DNA from 2 places in the Deinococcus sedimenti genome. Region 2 is predicted to be linked to the other one. Evidence: riboswitches for the same ligand, from Rfam matches in the RefSeq annotation. Region 2 holds a riboswitch; the other holds the start of a gene.

Region 1 (5,769 bases), on a different contig from region 2:
CGACGCACCGCAGGTGCAGGCGTACCGTTCGCGCGGCGAGCGGCCCGGCGGCACCACCTGGATGCGCACCCTGAGCTGACCTCTGCGGTCCGGGGGGGGCGCGCGTGACGCTCTCCCTGGAGTCCATCGCGGTGCCGGACATCCACCCGGACGCGCCCCTGTCGTTCCGTAAGGCGCGCCTGTCGGACATCGACGCGATTCATGAGCTGATCGGGTACTGGGCGGCGCGTGGGCTGATGCTCGTGCGGTCCAAGGCGCTGCTCGCCGAGACGATCCGCGACTTCCATCTGGTGCTGGCCGAGCCGCACGAGGGGCGGCCCGGCGGGCTGGGCGGCGTGTGCGGCCTGCACATGCTCGCGCCGGATCTGGCCGAGGTGCGCGGGCTGGCGATCCACCCGAACATGCAGGGGCGCGGCCTGGGCAAGCAGCTCGTGGCGGCGTGCGAGGCGGAGGCCCGCGCGATCGACCTGCCCGCGCTGTTCGCGTGGACGTACCAGCAGGGCTTCTTCGAGAAGTGCGGGTTTACCCGCATCGAGAAGACGAACCTGCACCCGAAGGTCTGGAGTGAATGCCAGCGCTGCGCGTTCTTCGAGAACTGCAACGAGATCGCCATGTACCGGGAGCTGCGGTGACGGGATGGGGAGGCGCGCCGCACGTGAGGCACCACCCATCTGGGGGGGAGGATAAGCTCGCGGGCGTGACTCGACTGATTCCCGTCCTGACCGTCTCCGCCCTTCTGACTGCCGGTGCTGCCCACGCGCAGACCGTCCGCCCCCTGGCCGAGGGCCTGCCCGCCGGGGCGCTCCTGACCCTGGAAACCCGTAACGCCGCGCCTGCCTTCAAACGGTTCAGTGGTGTTGTGGAACGCGTGCTGACGGCCGCCGATCTGGGCGAGGACGACGCCGGGAGCATGCTCGGCGTCGCGCAGGCGGTGCTGGGCGACTCGCTGGGCCGCGAGGGGATTGCCGGGGTGTTCACCGTGCAGGGGAAGAAGGGCACCTTCGAACCCGCGCTGCTGGCCGTGACCCGCTCGGGCGCCCTGACGAACGAGATGCTCGGCGAGATGCTGCCCGACAAGCCCGGCGCGCGCGTGGGCCGCTACACCTTCTCCCGCGTGGACGGGATGTTCGCGGGCGCCTCGAACGGGCTGGTGTATGTGTCGAGCGACAAGGCCCTGCTGATGGCGTACCTGGGCCGCCTGAGCGGCAAGGCCGCCCCGACCCTGGCGGCGTCCGCGCCGTACGCGGCGGCGCAGCGCGCGGCAGGGACGCAGGAACTCGGCCTGTACGCGAACTTCAGCGCCGCCGCGAAGGTCCTGCGCTCGCAGCTGGCGCAGGTCATGCTGCCCCGCCTGCTGTCGCCGGTCGTGGACGCCCTGGACACCCTGGGGCAGGTTGCGGGCGGCCTGACCACCACCGCCGGCGGCTGGACGACCGCCAGCGCGCAGGTCGTGAACCAGGCGGGCAAGGATAAACCGCTGGCGCGCATCCTGCTCGACACCACGGACTTCGAGGTGCAGGGCGTGATTCCCGCCAGTGCCGAGGCCGTGCAGGCGACCGCCTGCCACCCCGACACCGGCGCCTACCTGGGCCGCTGGCTGACCCGCGTGGACCTGCTCGAACCGTTCGGGTTCCTGACCGACAGCCAGCTTGCCAGTCACCTGGAGCAGGCCGGGCGCTACCTGGGGGGCGAGTGCGCGCAGGTCACGCTGGCGAGCGGCCTAAAGGCCGGGCTGAACCAGGAGGACCCGCTGGCGTCCCTGGCGACCACCGTGTCGTACCAGCGGGTCACGGACCGCGCGGCGGCCGACGCGCACCTGCCCGAGTACGCCCGCAGCGTGAACGACGCCCTGGACGGCCTGCGCGGCACCGTGAAGTCCCTGGCCAAGTCCGGCATGGACACCCTGATGGACGACGCCATGGCGGACGTGGACACCCGCGCCCTGATGCTCGGCGCGGGCATGGCCGGGGCCAGCGAGGGCCTGGACGAGGTGCTGGCCGGACTGAAGATGGTGTACGCCTTCCGGGGCGAGTACCTGATCACCGCGTTCAGCCAGGACGCGTTGGACGCCGCGCTGGCGGACGGTCCCGTGCTGGCGGACGACGCGGCGTTCCGCGCGGCGGGCCTGACCCTGCAGGGCTCGGCGGGCTGGTCGTACCAGCCCAACCCGGCGGACCTGAAGGCGCAGGACCTCGCCGGGATGCTGCCCAGGGAACTGAGCGGCGACAAGGCACTGAGCGGCATGTTCGCCGGGGCCATGACGGGCGCGGCGGACCTCATCAACCGGTTTGACGGAACGACCTCACAGCGGTCCGTTGCGGGGAATGTCATTATCGGCAAGGCGAGCGTGCGTTACCGCTGGTGACCCCCCGGGGGAGCCACGGTGCCGCGCAGAGCTGAGCCATGAAACGCGTCCGGAGAGGCGCGAATGGAGGAAGCATGATCAGGAAAGAACGGGCCATCCTGGCCCTGGAAGACGGCACCGTGTACCGCGGGTACGCGTTCGGGCACCGCGGCGAGACCGTGGGCGAGGTGGTGTTCAACACCTCCATGACCGGGTACCAGGAGATCATGACCGATCCCTCGTACAACGGGCAGATCGTGACCATCACGTACCCGCACGTCGGGAATTACGGCGTGGCGATCTACGACATGGAGAGCAACAAGCCCTACGTGCGCGGCTTCATCAGCCGCGAGTTCAGCGGTGAGTACAGCAACCACCGCGCGCAGCAGTCCCTCGAGGCGTTCATGCAGCAGTACGGCGTCGTGAGCATCCAGGGGATCGACACGCGCGCGCTGGTGCGCCGCCTGCGCACGGGCGGCGTCGTCAAGGGCGTCATCGCGCACCGCAGCTACACACACCCGGAAGATCCGTACGGCGAGTTCACGCCCGCCGAGGAGCAGATGTACGTGCAGCGCGCCCTGGACCACCAGGACATCGACGGGCACGACATGACCCGCGAGGTCACGACCGCGCTGCCCTACGCGTTCCCCACCCTGCGGCACGGCAAGCGCGTGGTCCTGATGGACTTCGGGATCAAGCACACCATCATCGAGCGCCTCGCCGAGGTCGGCATCGAGCCGATCGTGGTGCCAGCGCACACCACCCCCGCGCAGATCATGGCGCTGCAACCGCACGGCCTGTTCCTCAGCAACGGCCCCGGCGACCCCGCCCCGCTGGAGTACGCGCATAAGACCGCGTGGGAACTCATGGGCCTGCTGCCCACCTTCGGCATCTGCCTGGGGCACCAGATCCTGGGTCTCGCGGCAGGCGGGCGGACCTTCAAGATGAAGTTCGGGCACCGCGGCGGCAACCAGCCTGTGAAGAATCTGTTAACGGGCAACGTGGAGATCACCAGCCAGAACCACGGGTACGCGGTGGACATCGACTCGATCCCCAACGGGGCCTTCGTGCCGACCCACATCAACCTGAACGACGGTACCCTGGAAGGCATGGCGCACAGCCGCTACCCGGTGTTTTCCGTGCAGTACCACCCCGAGGCCAGCCCGGGGCCGCACGACAGCCGCTACCTGTTCGACCGCTTCATCGAGGAGATCGACGCCTTCGATGGGGGCAGCGGGACCCCCGTGGCGAAGGCCAGCGCGGGCCGCCTGGGCGTTTGACAAATGACCACGCGGACGGAATGATAGGCACGATGAAAAGGTGAGAAATTTCATAATGCCCGCGCGGTCAGTGACAGGCGCGTCAGCATGGTGAGGTAAACCGAACATCCTCGGGGACGGTCCCCGGGCCAACAGATGTTCAGGAGCAATGAATCATCTGGCGCACACGGGCGCCTAAGCCAGATGAGGAGCGAGTGGCGCGACCGACAGAACGGCGGGAGAGATCCCCCAGCTGTCGGTCAATTTTTTGTCTCTGGAGGTCCCCCCGCAGTGAAGCGCCTCATTCTGCCCCTGCTGCTCCTCACGGCGGCCAGCGCCCAGTCCAGCCCCAACGTCACCTTCACCCTGACCCAGGACCTCGTCAAACGCAGCACCGACAGCAGCGGCAAAACCGTCGAGACGATCATCGACTCGCCCAAAACCGTCCTGCCCGGCGACGTCCTGCGCGAACAGGTCACGCTGCGCAACGTCTCCGGACGCCGCCTGGGCCAGCTGAACGTCAACGTCCCCATCCCACGCGGCACCGAATTCAGCGTCCTGACCACCCCCGCCACAGACCGCTGGACCGTCAGTTACTCCATTGACGGCGGCAAGACCTTCAGCGCGCAGCCCAGACGCACTGTCACCACCACCGAGAACGGCCAGAGCGTCACCCGCCAGCAACCCGCACCCCCCACCACCTACACCAACGTCCGCTGGACCCTGACCAGCATGAACCCGGACGAGACGCTGAAGTTCAGTTTCCGCGTGAAAGTCAAGTAACCCCCCCCCGCCCCCTCCCGGAGGAAGCACATGAAGAAGCACTGGACCCTGACCGCCCTGATCGCCCTCGCCGCCAGCACCGCGCACGCGGCCGGCACCGCCGCCGGCACGGTGATCACCAACACCGCCGAGATCGTCTTCACCCCCGAAGGCAGCACCACCCCCACCCCACCCATCCCCTCCAACCCCGTCACCACCACCGTGCTGCCGGTGCCCAGCTTCACCATCGTGCCGAACGACGCCAGCGCCGTCGTCACCACCCCCGACTACACCAAGCCCGGCCAGACCGCCACCGCCCGCCCCGGCGACACCGTGGTCTTCCCCTACACGCTGACCAACACCGGGAACGTCCCCAACGAGTCCTACACGCTGACCAACACCCCCGACCCCACCAGCGCCGTGAAGACCCCCACCAGCGTCACGTTCTACCCCGCCAGCGCCGACACCAACAGCGACGGCACCCTGAGCCTCGCCGAGATCACCGCCGCCACACCCATCACCGGCATCAGCGGCGTGAACCAGGACGCCGCCGTCAAGTTCTTCCAGGTGTACGTGATTCCCGCCGCGGCCACCAACGCCGACAAGTACGGCGCGGACCCGACCGGCACCCGCCAGGACAACCCGGCCTTCAACAACGACCCCAGCGTCCCGCGCGACGCCAACAACTCCAACGTCACCACCGTGGACCGCAAGGACGCCACCGTCATCGGACCCAAGGCCGACCCGGACGGCAACGGCACCCCCGTGACGCCCGCCTACGCCAGCCCCGAGGGCGTGACCATCACCCCCAGCGCCAGCGACACGCAGACCGCGCAGGCCACCACCACCACCACGGCCATCACCTTCACGAACACCGTCCAGAACACCGGCAACCGCCCCGACGTGTTCGACATCACCACTGCCCTGGCTGGCTTCCCCTCCGGAACGACCGTCACGCTCTTCAAAACCGACGGCACCCCGCTGCCCGACACGGACGGCGACGGCGTGCCGGACGTGGGCAGCCTGACTCCCGGCCAGACCGCCAACCTGCTGGTCAAGGTCACCTTCACTGCCGGCGGCCTGCCCACCAACCCCGCGACGCCCCCCACCGTCACGGTCATCAGCACCAGCAGCAACGACACCAGCAGAAAAGACGACACCCGGGACATCGTGAACCTGCCCGGCCTGTCCTTCGGGAACCCCACCCCCACCCCCGGCGGCGACCCCGCCCTGCCCGGCACCCCCGAGGCGGGCCAGCCCGGCAGCCCCAGCAGCCCGATCATCCCGCCCGCCACCTGCACGGCCGGCAGCCCCGACATCCGCGCCACGGTCGCCATGGAGATCGCCAACCTGGGCAGCGCCACCGACACCTTCGACGTGAGCGGCACCGCGCCCATCAAACTG
Region 2 (13,505 bases):
GGCTTCAGCCTGCTGCTGAGCCGCACCATCGCCAGCCCCGTCCCGACGGATGGCACGTGGACGGAGGCGTTCACGTGGCTGGCAGTCGCAGTCGTGGTGACGCTGCTGCTGTTCACGCTGGGCGTCCTGGCGGTGTTCGGCACGCTGGCCCGCCGCAAGGGTGAGGGGGTGCTGCGCTACATCCGCCGCGAGATGCGCGAGGAGCACAACCTGGCGCTGTCGTTCATCATGGGCGCGCTGTTCCTGGTGCCCGCCGTCGTCACGTACCACGTCACGCTGTAACCCCAGACCCGCCCGCGCCCCCGGAAACACGATTCCGGGGGCGTGAACTGTTCTCGGGCTCGGGCGGCCCGGCGTCTGCCCCCGCTATGCTGGGCGGCATGACGGCCCCCGACTCCACTCCTCCCGCCGCCGGTGACCGCGCGCCGCGCGTGGCCCCGAACTTCATCACCGAGATCATCGAACGCGACCTGCACAGCGGGAAGTACCCGCAGGTCGTGACGCGCTTCCCGCCGGAACCGAGCGGGTACGCGCACCTGGGGCACATCTTCGCGTCGTTCCTGGATTTCCAGACGGCCGCGCAGTACGGCGGGCGCTACCACCTGCGCATGGACGACACGAACCCGGAACTCGCCACGCAGGAGTACGCGGACGCCATCGCGGACGACCTGCGCTGGCTGGGCTGGGACTGGGGCGAGCACCTGTACTACGCCAGCGACCACTTCGAGCAGTACTACGCGTACGCCGAGCAGCTGGTGCGGCAGGGTGACGCGTACGTGGATTCCGTGACAGGCGACGAGATGAAGCGCCTGCGCGGCGACGCCCGCACGCCCGGCACGCCCAGCCCCTACCGGGACCGCACGCGCGAGGAGAACCTGGACCTGCTGCGCCGCATGCGCGCCGGGGAGTTCCCGGACGGCGCGCACGTGCTGCGCGCGAAGATCGATCTGGGCAGCCCGAACATGAAGCTGCGTGACCCGGTGCTGTACCGCATCCTGCGCGGGCATCACTACCGCGCGGGGGACGCGTGGTGCATCTACCCCATGTACGACTTCCAGCACCCGCTGCAGGACGCGCTGGAGGGCGTGACGCACTCGATGTGCAGCCTGGAGTTCGTGGACAACCGCGCCATCTACGACTGGCTGATGGAGCGTCTGGGCTTCAGCCCGCGCCCGCACCAGTACGAGTTCGGGCGGCGCGGCCTGGAGTACACCATCACGAGTAAGCGCAAGCTGCGCCTCCTGGTGGAAGAAGGGGCGGTGCACGGCTGGGATGACCCGCGCATGCCCACCCTGCGCGCGCAGCGTCGCCTGGGCGTCACGCCGGAGGCCGTGCTGGCCTTCGCGGCGCAGATCGGCGTGAGCCGCACGAACCGCACCGTGGACCTCAGCGTGTACGAGAACGCGGTGCGCCATGACCTGAACCACCGCGCGCCGCGCGTGATGGCGGTGCTGGACCCGCTGCCTGTCACGCTGGAGAACCTAGAGGGGCCGCAGACGCTGAGTCTCCCCTACTGGCCGTTCGACGTGGTGCGCGACTCCCCGGACGGCCTGGTCGCCCTGCCCACCGGGGAGCGCGTGGCGCCCGAGATGGCCGTGCGCGACGTGCCGCTGACCCGCGAACTGGTCATCGAACGCGACGACTTCAACCCCGAGCCACCCAGGGGATTCAAGCGCCTCACGCCGGGCGGCACGGTGCGCCTGCGCGGGGCGGGCATCATCCGCGCCGACCGCTTCGACGTGGACGACAGCGGGCAGGTGACGCGCGTGTACGCCACGCTGCTGGGCGAGGACGCCAAGGCCGGGGGCGTGATCCACTGGGTCAGCGCCGAGCAGGGCGTGCCCGCCGAGTTCCGCCTGTACGACCGTCTGTTCCGCGTGCCTAACCCCGAGGCCGCCAACCCCGAGGATGCCTACGCCGAACCCATCGCCCCGGACTTCCAGCCCGAGGAGATCGGGCATGAGGACGAGACCAAACCCCTCGACAATGCGTTCATGGCGTTCCTGAACCCCGACAGCCTGCGCGTGACGCGCGGACTGGTGGAACCCAGCGTCACGCGCGACCCCGCAGGCACCCGCTACCAGTTCGAACGGCAGGGCTACTTCTGGCGCGACCCGGTGGACAGCCGCGAGGACGCGCTGGTGTTCGGGCGGATCATCACCCTGAAGGACGCCTGGGCGAAAGCCACGCAGAAGGCCGAAACGCCCGCTAAAGCCCCCAAACCCGCCAAGCAGTCCCCCAAACCCGAAACGCCCGAGAAGGCCGCGCCCGCCACCCTGACCCCCGAGCAGGAGGCCGAGGTGACCCGCCTGACCCGCCTGGGCGTCCCGGACGCCGAGGCCCGCACCCTCGCGCGTGACGCCGCACTGCTGACCTTCCTCGGTGGGGCCGCGCAGGACGGCACCTTCGCGCAGGTCGCCAGCTGGACCGCGAACGACCTCGCGCCGGGCCTGCGCGCCGGGGAAGTCCGCGTGGCGGCCGCCGACCTCGCCCCGCTGGCCGCGCTGCTGAGCACGAAGAAGGTCACCACCCGCGTCGCCCGCGACGTCCTGACCCGCGCCGCGCAGACCGGCGAGGCGCCCGCCGCGATCATCGACCGCGAGAACCTCGCCGGGGGCCTCAGCGAGAACGCCCTGAACGCCGCCATCGCGCAGGTCATGGCCGACCACGCCGACAAGGTGGACGCGTACCACGCCGGGAAGACCGCGCTGCTGGGCTTCTTCACCGGGCAGGTCATGCGCGCCACCGGCGGCAAGGCCGACCCCGCCACGCTGAACGCCGCCCTCCAGAGCGCACTGAACGGCTGACGCGCACCACTCAGGCGGATGCCGTCTGCTTCGTCACCCCCCGGAACACCACCGGGGGGCGACTCCACGCCCGGCACCCGCCTTGCGCCCACTCTGCGGGGCAGCTCTGCGAGTCGCTCCGCTCGGGCCGAACGGTTCTGCCGAACCATTCAACCGGAGGCCGGGTCTGTTTTAATGACCCCCATGTCTGATGTGACCCCTGCCGACCTGCCCCGTGACCTGGGCTTCGCCATGCCTGCCGAGTGGGCCGAGCACGCTGCCACCTGGATGAGCTGGCCCGCCGACGACGACCTGTGGTTCGGGCACCTGGAGGGCGTGCGCGCCGAGTTCGCCGAACTGGTGCGGACCATCGCCCGCTTTGAGCCGGTGCATCTGCTCGTGCGGGACGAGGAGAGCAGCGCGGACGCCCGCGCGCGGCTGGGCGGCGCGGACGTGACGTTCCACGACGTGCCGCTGGACGACGTGTGGATGCGCGACAACGGCCCCATCTTCGTCAAGCGAGAAGATGACCTGGCGCTGGTGGACTGGAAGTTCAACTCCTGGGGCGGGAAGTTCAACTGGAGCAACGACGACCGCGTGCCCGAGTACGTCGCCGGGCAGCTGGGCACGCACCGCTGGGCGCAGCCGTTCGTGCTGGAGGGCGGCGGGCTTGAAGTGAACGGCCGGGGCGTGGGCCTGACCACCCGGTCGTGCTTCCTGACCGAGACCCGCAACCCCGGCCTGACCGAGGAGGGTTACGCGTTCCTGCTGGCCGACACGCTGGGCGTGCAGAAACTCCTGTGGCTGGACGGCGGGCTGGAGAATGACCACACCGACGGGCACATCGACACGATCACCCGCTTCACCGACGAGCGGACCATCGTCACCAGCGTCGAGCCCAACCCCGAGGACCCCAATCACGCGGTCATGGCGAAGAACCTCGCGGACCTTCGCGCCATGACCGATCAGGAGGGGCAGCCCTTCCGCATCGTGGAGCTGCCCCTCCCCGCGACCTACCTGGAGGGCGCGGAGGGTCGCCTGCCGCCCACGTACGCGAACTTCTACATCGGGAACGGGTTCGTGGTCGTCCCGCAGTACGGCGACCCGAACGACGCCCGCGCCCTGGAAGTCCTGACGCCGCTGTTCCCCGGCCGCGAGGTGATCGGCCTGAGCAGCCGCGCGATCATCGAGGGTGGCGGCAGCTTCCACTGCGTGACGCAGCAGCAGCCCGCCGGAACGCCCTGGCAGCAGGACGCCTGAGGCGTGCCGTTCCAGCCGCTGCCCGACGATCAGCCGAGCTGCACCGTGGAGTGCCCCGCGTGCGGGCACCGCGGGCTGGTCTATGAGCAGCAGCTGGGCCTGCTGGGGCCCTGCCCGGTCTGCGGCGCGGCCCGACCCCGGTACATGGGCAGTGTCGCGCCGGGCAGTGGGCGGCAGGTGTCGTTCGGGAGGTTCCGCGACCTGCTGGACGAGCCGCGCCTGCTGAGCCTGATCGAGGAGGCGCTGGGGCTATGCCCACTGGACGCGGAATGCTTCGCGGACGCCCAGGGTCGCGAGGTGCCGCTGGAGGACATCCACTACGCCCTGCAGGGGAACGCCGGGTGGCAGGGTCAGGTGTACAACCTGCACATGAATCGCGCCCGCTGAGGAGGCGTGCCAGAGTGACGGCGTGATACGGATTCCGTCTGTTTCGCTGACAGATCGGAACCCCACCGATCTGCCAGCTCCACGCCCGAAACCCGTTTTTCTCCTCCTCGCACCCGCTCGGATTGAACGGGCTTTGCAGCCCATTCAATCGGAGTCCATATGACTGACCTTGACCTGGGCGGCGGGTACTCGGCCCGCCCGATCTCGCTGGAGGCGTACCGGGCGGCGTGCGCGCGGCTGGAGGACCGGATCTTCGGTGGAAATTCGCTGTTCGCGTTCGACCCGCCGGTGCGGGCGGCCCCGCCGCTGGGCGAGTCGTGGAACTGGGGCGTGTTCCACGGCGCGGAACTGATCGGCTGGCATCACGCGCACGCGCGGGACGAGCGGACGGTGTACATGGCGGATACCGGGCTGCTGCCGGAGCATCAGGGGCGCGGGGTGTACTCGCGGTTGCTGCCGCACCTGCTGGACGCGTTCCGCGCGGCGGGGTTCACGCTGGTGCAGAGTCACCACCGCGCGACGAACAACGCCGTGATCCTCCCGAAGCTCCGGGCCGGGTTTCACCTGCAGGGCCTGAACGCGTACGAGGGCGGGGTGAATGCCGCGCTGACCCTCAGCCTGGACGGGGCGTACGGGCAGGCGATGCACGTCCGCAGCGGCTTCCGCGCACCATCGGGAGAGGCGGCGCGGCGACTGGGCGTCCCGGACGAAGGACTGCCCGGTCTGGCCGACGCGCCCAGCCTCCCCCTCCCGGCCGACGCCGAGGCGGGCGTGGATCTGGGCGGCGGGTACGCCCTGCACCGCGTGCCGACCGCCACGTACCGCGAGGTGTACGCACAGCTGGAAGCCAGCGCTTACGAGACGGACTCGTTCGACTGGGGCGACCGTGACCCCGCCCCCGCGCCGCGCGGCCCGCTGTGGAGTTGGCTGATCAGCCACGCGGGACGGGTGGCCGGGTGGCAGGCCAGCCGCGCGTGGGACACCCGCACGGCGTACATGGTGAACACCGCGCTGCTCCCCGCGCACCGGGGGCGGGGCGTGTACACGCGGCTGCTGCCTGTGGTGCTGGACGCCCTGCACGGCGAGGGCTACGCGCTGGTGCGCAGCCATCACCACCTGACGAACAACGCCGTCATCGTCCCGAAGCTCCGCGCGGGCTTCCGCTTCCAGGGCCTGCAGGTCGACGAGCACGGCGTCATAGCGATCCTGCTGCGCAGCTTCGACCCGGCGTACGCGGCGTACATGGACCGCCGCAGCGGCCTGACCCGCTGAACGTCAGCGGCGTTCAGGCCGGGCGGCGGAACAGCGCGGCCAGCAGGAAGTCCTGCGTGAAGACGTCCGCGGACGCGTCTGCCGGAGCGGGGAGTGGGCCGCCGGTCAGGAACTCCAGGTCACTGAAGACGTGGCGCAAATCGGCGACGCTGAACCCGATTCCACCGGACAGCGTGCCCTGACGGAACAGTTCCAGGTCCGTCTCGGCGCTGCCCATGCGTCCGGCCGCGAAGGTGCAGATGCCGAACAGCCCGCCGGGTTTGAGGACGCCGCTCAGGGTCGTCAGGTAGGACAGGCGGCGGTGGGGGGGCAGATGGTGAAAACACCCGGAGTCGTACACCACGTCGAACGGGCCGCCGGGGATGGGCTGGCGCAGCACGTCCACCTCGTGGAAGGTGGGCCGGGGGTCGCGACCGCGGGCGACCTGCACGGCGTACGGTGAGAGGTCCACGCCCGTCGCGTGGTACCCCAGTCCGGCCAGGAAGGTCGTGTTGCGGCCCAGCCCGCACCCCACGTCCAGCGCCGCCCGCCCAGGTCCGCCGGGCAGCAGGCCCCGCGCGGCCCAGTCGCGCAGGTTCGCGTCCGGCAGCGCCGAGGCGAGCGGGTGGCCGGGCCGGGAGAGGATGTCCGCCCAGGCGTCCCGGTCGCCCCGGCGGGTCAGGTCCCCCTCGCCGAACAGGCCGTCCAGGGTGTCGAGCAGGTCGTCCAGCGTGGCGAGCCTCATCTCACGAGTGTACCGGCGCGGTCAGGCGCGGTGGGGCGGGCGATTCTTCGCGCGTTTGATCGTGCCGATGCCGGCCTCGCTGGTCAGCACGGTGCGGTAGAGGGTCCACCACTCGCGTGCCTGGGCAGGCTCGCGGGTCAGGGTCTCGAAGCGGTAGTACGCGGCCTCGCCGGTCGGGAGGACGAAGGTGGGCGTGCCGAACACCCCGACTTCACGCGCGGCGTCCAGGTCGGCGCGCAGGTCGGCGCGGCGGGTGGCCTCGTCCGCCAGGGCCTGCGCGAAAGCGTCCAGGTTCAGTCCGGCCTCCTGCGCCGCCGCGTGGATGGTCCCGTCCGTCAGGGGCTCCTTGCGCTCGTGGTGGGCGCGGAATAGCGCCAGCGTGAACTCCCAGTGCGCCGCCTCGCCCTGCCGGGCCGCCGCGTGGGACGCCAGGAATGCGCGCAGGCTCCCCTGCTGGTACGCGCTCCCCTCATTCAGCGGCTGCTCGGTCACGCGCCACGTCAATTCTTTCGCGTTGCCTTCGTGGTTGCCCTCGACCAGCGAGTAGTGCCGCAGGGTGAACGCCTCACCCTCGTCTTTCAGGACGGCGGCGAGTTCCACGCCACGCCACGCGTAGGGGCACAGGAAATCGAAGTACAGCTCGGTCACTCGGGTCATGCGGGGCACCGTACACCCTGAGGTGCGCGGCGGAACGTCACGCGGGCTGCACTCCGCCCGCCGGGCCGGACTGCACGGCCTCCACCTCGGCCGCCGCGCCCGCCACCAGCACGGCGTCCCCGGCCCGCAGGACGTCCTCGGCGCGGCTGCGCAGCGGCTGCCCGTCGCGCCAGATCGCCACGACCAGCGCGCCCGTCTCGCGGCCCAGGTCCGCCACCGTGCGGCCCACCATGCCCGGCGGGACGCTCAGTTCGCGGATCGTGAAGTGCTCGCTGGTCACGTCGCCGCTCAGCAGGCGGCTCAGGCGCGGCGCGAGCATCATCGCCGCGATGCGGTTCCCGCTCAGCTGGTACGGGTTCACGACCTCGTCCGCCCCGGCGCGGCGCATCTTGCGGGCCGCCGCCTCGTCACTGGCCCGCGCGATCACCCGCACGGCCGGGTTCAACCCCTTGGCGGACAGCACCACGTACAGGTTGCTGGGGTCACTGTTGATCACCGTGACCAGCGACGCCGCCCGCTCGATCCCGGCGCGGCGCAGCACGTCCTCGTCGGTGGCGTCCCCCACCAGAGTGTGCAGGCCCTGCGTCTGCGCCCACTCCAGGTGCTCGGGGCGGTGATCGACCACGACCACCTCGCGCCGCGCGCCCCGCAGCGCCACGCTGACCGCCTCGCCCACCTGCCCGTACCCGCACACGATCGTGTGATCCTTCAGGCTCATGATCTTCCTCTCCTTGCGCCGCCGCGCCGCGTCCGGGTCCGTCACGGTGCGCAGCATCGTCTCGGCCAGCAGCGTCAGCAGGTACAGCATCAGCCCGATCCCGACCAGCATCAGCACCACGCTGAACACCTTCCCGTCCGTGTTCAGCTCGCCCGGCGCGCCGTACCCCACGGTCGTCAGGGTCATGGCCGTCATGAACAGGCAGTCCAGCCACGACCAGCCCTCCAGCACGCGGTACCCGACCGTGCCGAACACCACCAGCCCCGCGATCAGGGCCAGCAGCACGGCAGGGCGACGGGTCATACCTCAAGTGTAGAGGGACGCTCAGCGGAGGATCGCACTGACCATCAGGAAGGCCGTGCCCCCGCTCAGCGCCGCGCCGAAGGCCACCGCAGCCCAGCGCATCCAGCGGCGGTACGCTGACACGTCCAGCCGGGATTCCAGCAGCCCACGCCGGTTCAATGTCCCGCCCGGATCCACGCGCACGGTCAGCGGCGTTCCGACCGGTCGCCCTGATCATCCAGATCACGCAGAGGGGGGCGGGGCTGCGGGCGGGGCGCCGTCACGGCGTTCAGGGCCCGGGGCTGCACCTCGGTCACGCGGCCACCGGGGAGAGTCAGGGTACGGCGCGGGCGGCGCTGGGGTCGGAGCACGCATGCGGGTAGACTGGCCGCCAGAGATATGACCAGGGCGCACCCGAACGGACGAGGCTGGCTGCTGTCGGCGATCAGCGCGGTGCTGATCACCGGCTTCCTGGCCACCAGCCTGCTGTCGTACGGCGTGGCGGAGCGGCGGTTGCGGCACACGATTGCGGACGAGATGCTGCCGCTGACCGGAGATAACGTGGCGTCGCAGATTCAGAACGGTATTCAGCGGCCGGTGTTCATCTCGTCGGAGATGGCGAACAACACGTTCCTGCGCGACTGGTTGCAGGGCGGCGAGCGGGATGCGGGGCGGGTTCAGGCGTACCTGCAGGCCATTCAGCGCAAGCACTCGCCACGCGCGGCGTTCGTGGTGTCGGGCCGCACGGGTCGCTACTACGGGCCGCGCGGGCTGGTGAAGACGGTCCGGGCGGACGACCCGCAGGACGCGTGGTTTGCTCGCGTGCGGGACCTGCGGGCCCCGTACGAGTTGAACGTGGACGTGAATCCCGCGTATGGCCGTCAGCCGCTGGTGTTCGTGAACTACCGGCTGCTCGCGCCGGACGGGTCGTTCCTGGCAGTGACCGGGGTGGGGCTGACGCTGGACAACATCCGGCAGCTGCTGAGGTCGTACGATGTGGAGTTCCAGCGGCGGGCGTACTTCGTGAACGAGCGGGGGGACGTGATGCTCGACAGTCGGGGCGGCGTGGGGCAGAACATCCGGCAGCGGCCTGGTCTGCGGGAGATCGCGCCGCTGATCTTCACGGGGTCCGCGCGGCCGCAGCGGCTGACGTACGACGCTGCGGCCGCGCGGTATCAGGTGAACGCGCGGTTCATTCCGGAGTTGCGCTGGTACCTGCTGATCGAGCAGAACGAGACGCGCGCCCTGACGCCCCTGCGGAACGTGCTGCTGCTGAACCTGCTGATCGGTCTGCTCGCCACGGGGCTGGTGCTGGCGGTGGTGCTGCCGACCGTGGCGCGCGACCGGGCGCAGTTGCGCCGCGCGGCGCTGACCGATCCGCTGACGGGCCTGCCGAACCGCGCGGCGTTCGACGCGGCGCTGGCGCGGCCGCTGGCGTCGGGCGTGCCGGTCACGCTGGCCCTGTTCGATCTGGATCACTTCAAGGTGATCAACGACCGGTACGGGCACCCGGCCGGGGATGAGGTGCTGCGGCGCGTGGCGCGGGCGGCGCAGGCGGCGCTGCCGGGCGGCGCCCTGCTGGCCCGCTGGGGGGGCGAGGAGTTCATCCTGCTGCTGCCGGGGGACGTGGCGTCGGGCGTGCCGGTGGCGCAGGCGGTGCGGGCGGCGGTCGAGGACCTGCCGACCGGCGTGCCGGGGGTACACGTGACGGTCAGCGTGGGCGTGAGTGGCGCGCGGACCGGGGACACGGCGGGCAGCGTCCTGACGCGGGCGGATCAGGCGCTGTACCTTGCCAAGCAGCGGGGCCGCAACCGGGTGGAGGTCGCCCCGGATCCGGCGCCGTCCACGCCGGACGCCGGGTAAGGATCAGGCGAGTTCTCTCGGGGTGAGGTTCGCGGCGATGAACGCCTTGAGGACACCGACGTCGTTGGGCATGACCTGGAAGCGTTTCGGAGCCTGTTCGATCCCGTCGAAGCGCGCGGGGCGCCCCGGGGTGTGCCCCACGGCCTCCTGCACGGTCGCCTCGAACTTGGCGGGCAGCGCGGTTTCCAGGCAGATCATGGGCACCCCGGGCCGCTGGTAGGCCTGCCCGACGAGGACGCCGTCGGCGGTGTGCGGGTCGATCAGGCGGCCGTACGACTCGAACACGGTACGGATGGTGCGCAGGCGGTCTTCGTGGGTGCTGCGCCCGCTGCGGAAGCCGCTGGCCTGCACCGCGTCCCAGTGGGGCGTGCCGCTCAGGGCGACGGGGCGGCTCTGGCCGACCTCGTCCCACCAGCCGCGCGTCTGCACGGCGTCCGCACCGGCGATCAGGTACAGGTAGCGCTCGAAGTTGCTGGCCTTGCCGATGTCCATGCTGGGGCTGCTCGTCACCGCGACCCGGTCGGCGGGGCGGACGTGGTACGTTCCGCCGCTGAAGAAGTCGTGCAGCACGTCGTTCTCGTTGCTGGCAACGATCAGCTGCCCGACCGGCAGGCCCATGCGTTTGGCGAGGTACCCGGCAAACACGTTCCCGAAGTTCCCGGACGGCACGCTGAAGTCCGCCTCCGCCCCGGCGGGGAGGTTCAGGGCGAGGTACGCCCGGAAGTAGTACACGGCCTGCGCCAGCACCCGCGCCCAGTTGATGGAGTTCACGGCCCCGATGTCATAGCGGGCCTTGAAGTCCGCGTCGGCGTTCACAGCCTTCACGAGGTCCTGGCAGTCGTCGAAGACGCCCTCCACGGCCAGGTTGAAGATGTTCGCCTCCTGCAGGCTGAACATCTGCGCCTGCTGGAAGGCACTCATGCGGCCGTGCGGGGAGAGCATCACGACGTTCACGCGGGCCTTGCCGAGCATGGCGTACTCGGCCGCGCTGCCGGTGTCGCCGCTGGTGGCGCCCAGGATGTTGACCCGCTCGTCCCGGGCCTCCAGCACGTACTCGAACACCTGCCCCAGGAACTGCATGGCCATGTCCTTGAACGCCAGGGACGGCCCGTTCGACAGTTCCAGCAGGTACAGGCCACCTCCGTCCGGGCCAGCCTCACCCAGCGGGGTGACGGGCGTGATCTCGGCGCTGTGGAAGGCCTCTTCCGTGTACGTGTCGCGCAGCAGGCGGCGCAGGTCCTCCCCGGGGATGTCCGTGATGAAGGGGCGCATGACCTCGTAGGCGAGGTCGGCGTAACTCAGGGCGCGCCACGCCTCCAGCTGCGCGGGCGTGACCGTGGGAATGGATTCGGGCATGGCCAGCCCACCGTCCGGGGCGAGGCCGGACAGCAGCACGTCCGAGAAGTGGCCGAGGTCGCGCGCGCCGCGCGTGGAAACGTACTTCATGGGTCCTCCCGCGCCCACGCGGTGGGCGACTTGCGTGCCGTCACTCTAGCGAGCCGGGTCCGGGCAGAGTCCACCGGCAGCTAGGGCACTCCACCGGACCTTCATCCGCGTGACACCCCGCGTCTTACAACTCTGTCACAGACGTCCGGAGAACTGACCCGGCGCCCAGTCATTCCGCGGCCCGGCCTTCCCCCCGGGGTTCTCATGCTTCACACCCTCCGGATCTGCACCGGGCCGCACGCTGCGCAGCGTGCCAGCCGCATTCGAGTACCGCCACGCCCCCCGGGGGGGTGGGGGGAGGGTCGCGCGCGGCCTTCAGCGGCCCTTGAGGAGACCGCTTAGGCGCGGTTCATGCATGCAGGTGTGACAGGCCCGAAGGGCGCACGCAGGCATCATGACTTCACTCGCTACGGGAAACAACGGGCGAGAAGAGGCGTTGAAGCGTGGTCCTGTATGCGGGCACCTGGGACACGTGGAGCCAGTGGTGCGACCGGCTTTTCGACCATGCCTTCAGCCTGAGCTGGAGGTTGGACCCACCAACTGCGACGACGTCGCAGGAGGAGTTCTCCATGCGTGCATTCCTGCTCTCTGCCCTTGTTGCCGTGCTGGCCACCAGCTGCGGCGGTCCCTCCACCCCCAGCACCACCGCGCAGTCCACCGGCACCCGCGTGGACACGCAGGCCCCCAAGGTCTCCATGGTGATGAGCCCCCAGACGCTGAAGGAGAAGGGCAACGTGTTCTTCCGCCTGGCCACCCAGGACAACACCACCGTGTCCCGCGTGGTCCTGCTGATCGACGGGGAAACCTTCGTGGACGACCCGACCGCGTACAACTCCTACGCGAAGTACTTCGAGGCGAGCAGCAACGGCGAGCACAAGGTCACCGTCCGCGTGTACGACCAGGCGCAGAACGTCACCGAACAGACCCAGACGTTCCACGTGAACATCGGTCAGTAGGCCCGGCGGCCTCGACATCCCCCATCCGGCAGCCGCGCGGCTCTGACCCGCACCCCCCGGACGAGACGATTCTGGCCGACCCTCCGCCCGCAGCTCGGAACGGCCCCGCCTGCCCGCACCTCCTGCCGGTACCTACAGGTCGAAGCGCATCAGGTCCCGCCCGACCGTGATGCGCCCTGGGTACAGCTCCGCCATTCCGGCGGTATACGCCGCTTCAGCTGCGGGCGTCGCCTGCGGCACCGGAATGTGGTGGGTCAGCACCAGGTGCCGGACCTGAGCGTCCCGGGCCAGCTGCGCCGCTTCCAGGGTGGTGGTGTGGTACTTGGCCGGGTTGGTGACCTGCACGGCCTGCTCGGGATTCTCCCGGGCGAGGTCCGCCAGCCACTGCGGCTGATAGGCGTCATGAATCAGCAGGTCGGCCTGCCAGGCGTGCTGCGCGGTGGCGGCCACGGGGCGCGTGTCGCCGCTGATCACGACGCGCCGCCCACCGAACTCGATGCGGTACCCGAGGGCGGGCGTCACGGGACGGTGATCGACCTCGAAGGCCGTGACCTGCACGCCGCCCTCGTCGAACATCAGGCCAGCATTGCGTTCGGTGTACTCCACCTCGGCACCTGCCGCTTCGGACCTGTTGTACGCCACGCGGAGTTCCCGGTCGTACGCGAGCGCGTCATGGAACGTCCCGATGATGTCGCGGGTGCGGCTGGGCCCGTACACCCGCATGGGCTGAGACCGACCCTGGATGACGCCCACGTGGGTGCGCCAGCTGCTGATGAACAGGTCCGGGAAGCCTGCATTGTGGTCGTAGTGGTGATGCGTGAAGAAGACGTCCCGCACGCGCTGCGGCATGAGCCCCGACTCGATCAGCTGCCGGGTGGTGTCGCCGCCGCAGTCGAACAGCAGGATCTGCCCCCCGGCCACGACCGCGACGGCCGGTTTGGCGGCGCCGGGGTAGGCGCGGGGCGTTCCGGTACCCAGCAGGACCACCGTGAACTGATCGGGGGTCAACGGGGCGACCGGGGTGGGCTGAATGAAGGACTGGGGCACACGGCATTCTGCGCCGACCGTGGCCGCCCCGGCCCGGACCTGCCTGGGCGGCGTGGTGCACGTCGGGCCGGGTTCACGAACCGTTGGCGCGCACCATTCCCCGCCGG

What was found. A riboswitch is a leader RNA that binds a small molecule or an ion and turns the genes downstream of it on or off. The one in region 2 is predicted to bind cyclic di-GMP.
Region 1: another riboswitch for cyclic di-GMP. It lies ahead of IEY69_RS14025 (hypothetical protein); the one in region 2 lies ahead of IEY69_RS17955 (Ig-like domain-containing protein).

Annotation. Positions count from the first base shown of each region.
Region 1 is NZ_BMQN01000007.1:78,803-84,571, reverse strand. It holds gene IEY69_RS14045 (GNAT family N-acetyltransferase) at 1-79, shown strand, start outside; gene IEY69_RS14040 (N-acetyltransferase) at 105-632, shown strand; gene IEY69_RS14035 (hypothetical protein) at 698-2,365, shown strand; gene carA (glutamine-hydrolyzing carbamoyl-phosphate synthase small subunit) at 2,440-3,624, shown strand; cyclic di-GMP riboswitch class II at 3,757-3,842, shown strand; gene IEY69_RS14025 (hypothetical protein) at 3,895-4,386, shown strand; gene IEY69_RS14020 (DUF11 domain-containing protein) at 4,417-5,769, shown strand, end outside.
Region 2 is NZ_BMQN01000016.1:12,056-25,560, forward strand. It holds gene IEY69_RS17895 (DUF350 domain-containing protein) at 1-282, shown strand, start outside; gene IEY69_RS17900 (glutamine--tRNA ligase/YqeY domain fusion protein) at 381-2,807, shown strand; gene IEY69_RS17905 (agmatine deiminase family protein) at 2,991-4,046, shown strand; gene IEY69_RS17910 (hypothetical protein) at 4,050-4,433, shown strand; gene IEY69_RS17915 (GNAT family N-acetyltransferase) at 4,593-5,705, shown strand; gene IEY69_RS17920 (class I SAM-dependent methyltransferase) at 5,719-6,429, opposite strand; gene IEY69_RS17925 (DsbA family oxidoreductase) at 6,451-7,086, opposite strand; gene IEY69_RS17930 (potassium channel family protein) at 7,124-8,107, opposite strand; gene IEY69_RS17935 (hypothetical protein) at 8,129-8,290, opposite strand; gene IEY69_RS17940 (hypothetical protein) at 8,293-8,457, opposite strand; gene IEY69_RS17945 (sensor domain-containing diguanylate cyclase) at 8,486-9,949, shown strand; gene thrC (threonine synthase) at 9,953-11,395, opposite strand; cyclic di-GMP riboswitch class II at 11,816-11,900, shown strand; gene IEY69_RS17955 (Ig-like domain-containing protein) at 11,965-12,351, shown strand; gene IEY69_RS17960 (MBL fold metallo-hydrolase) at 12,484-13,398, opposite strand.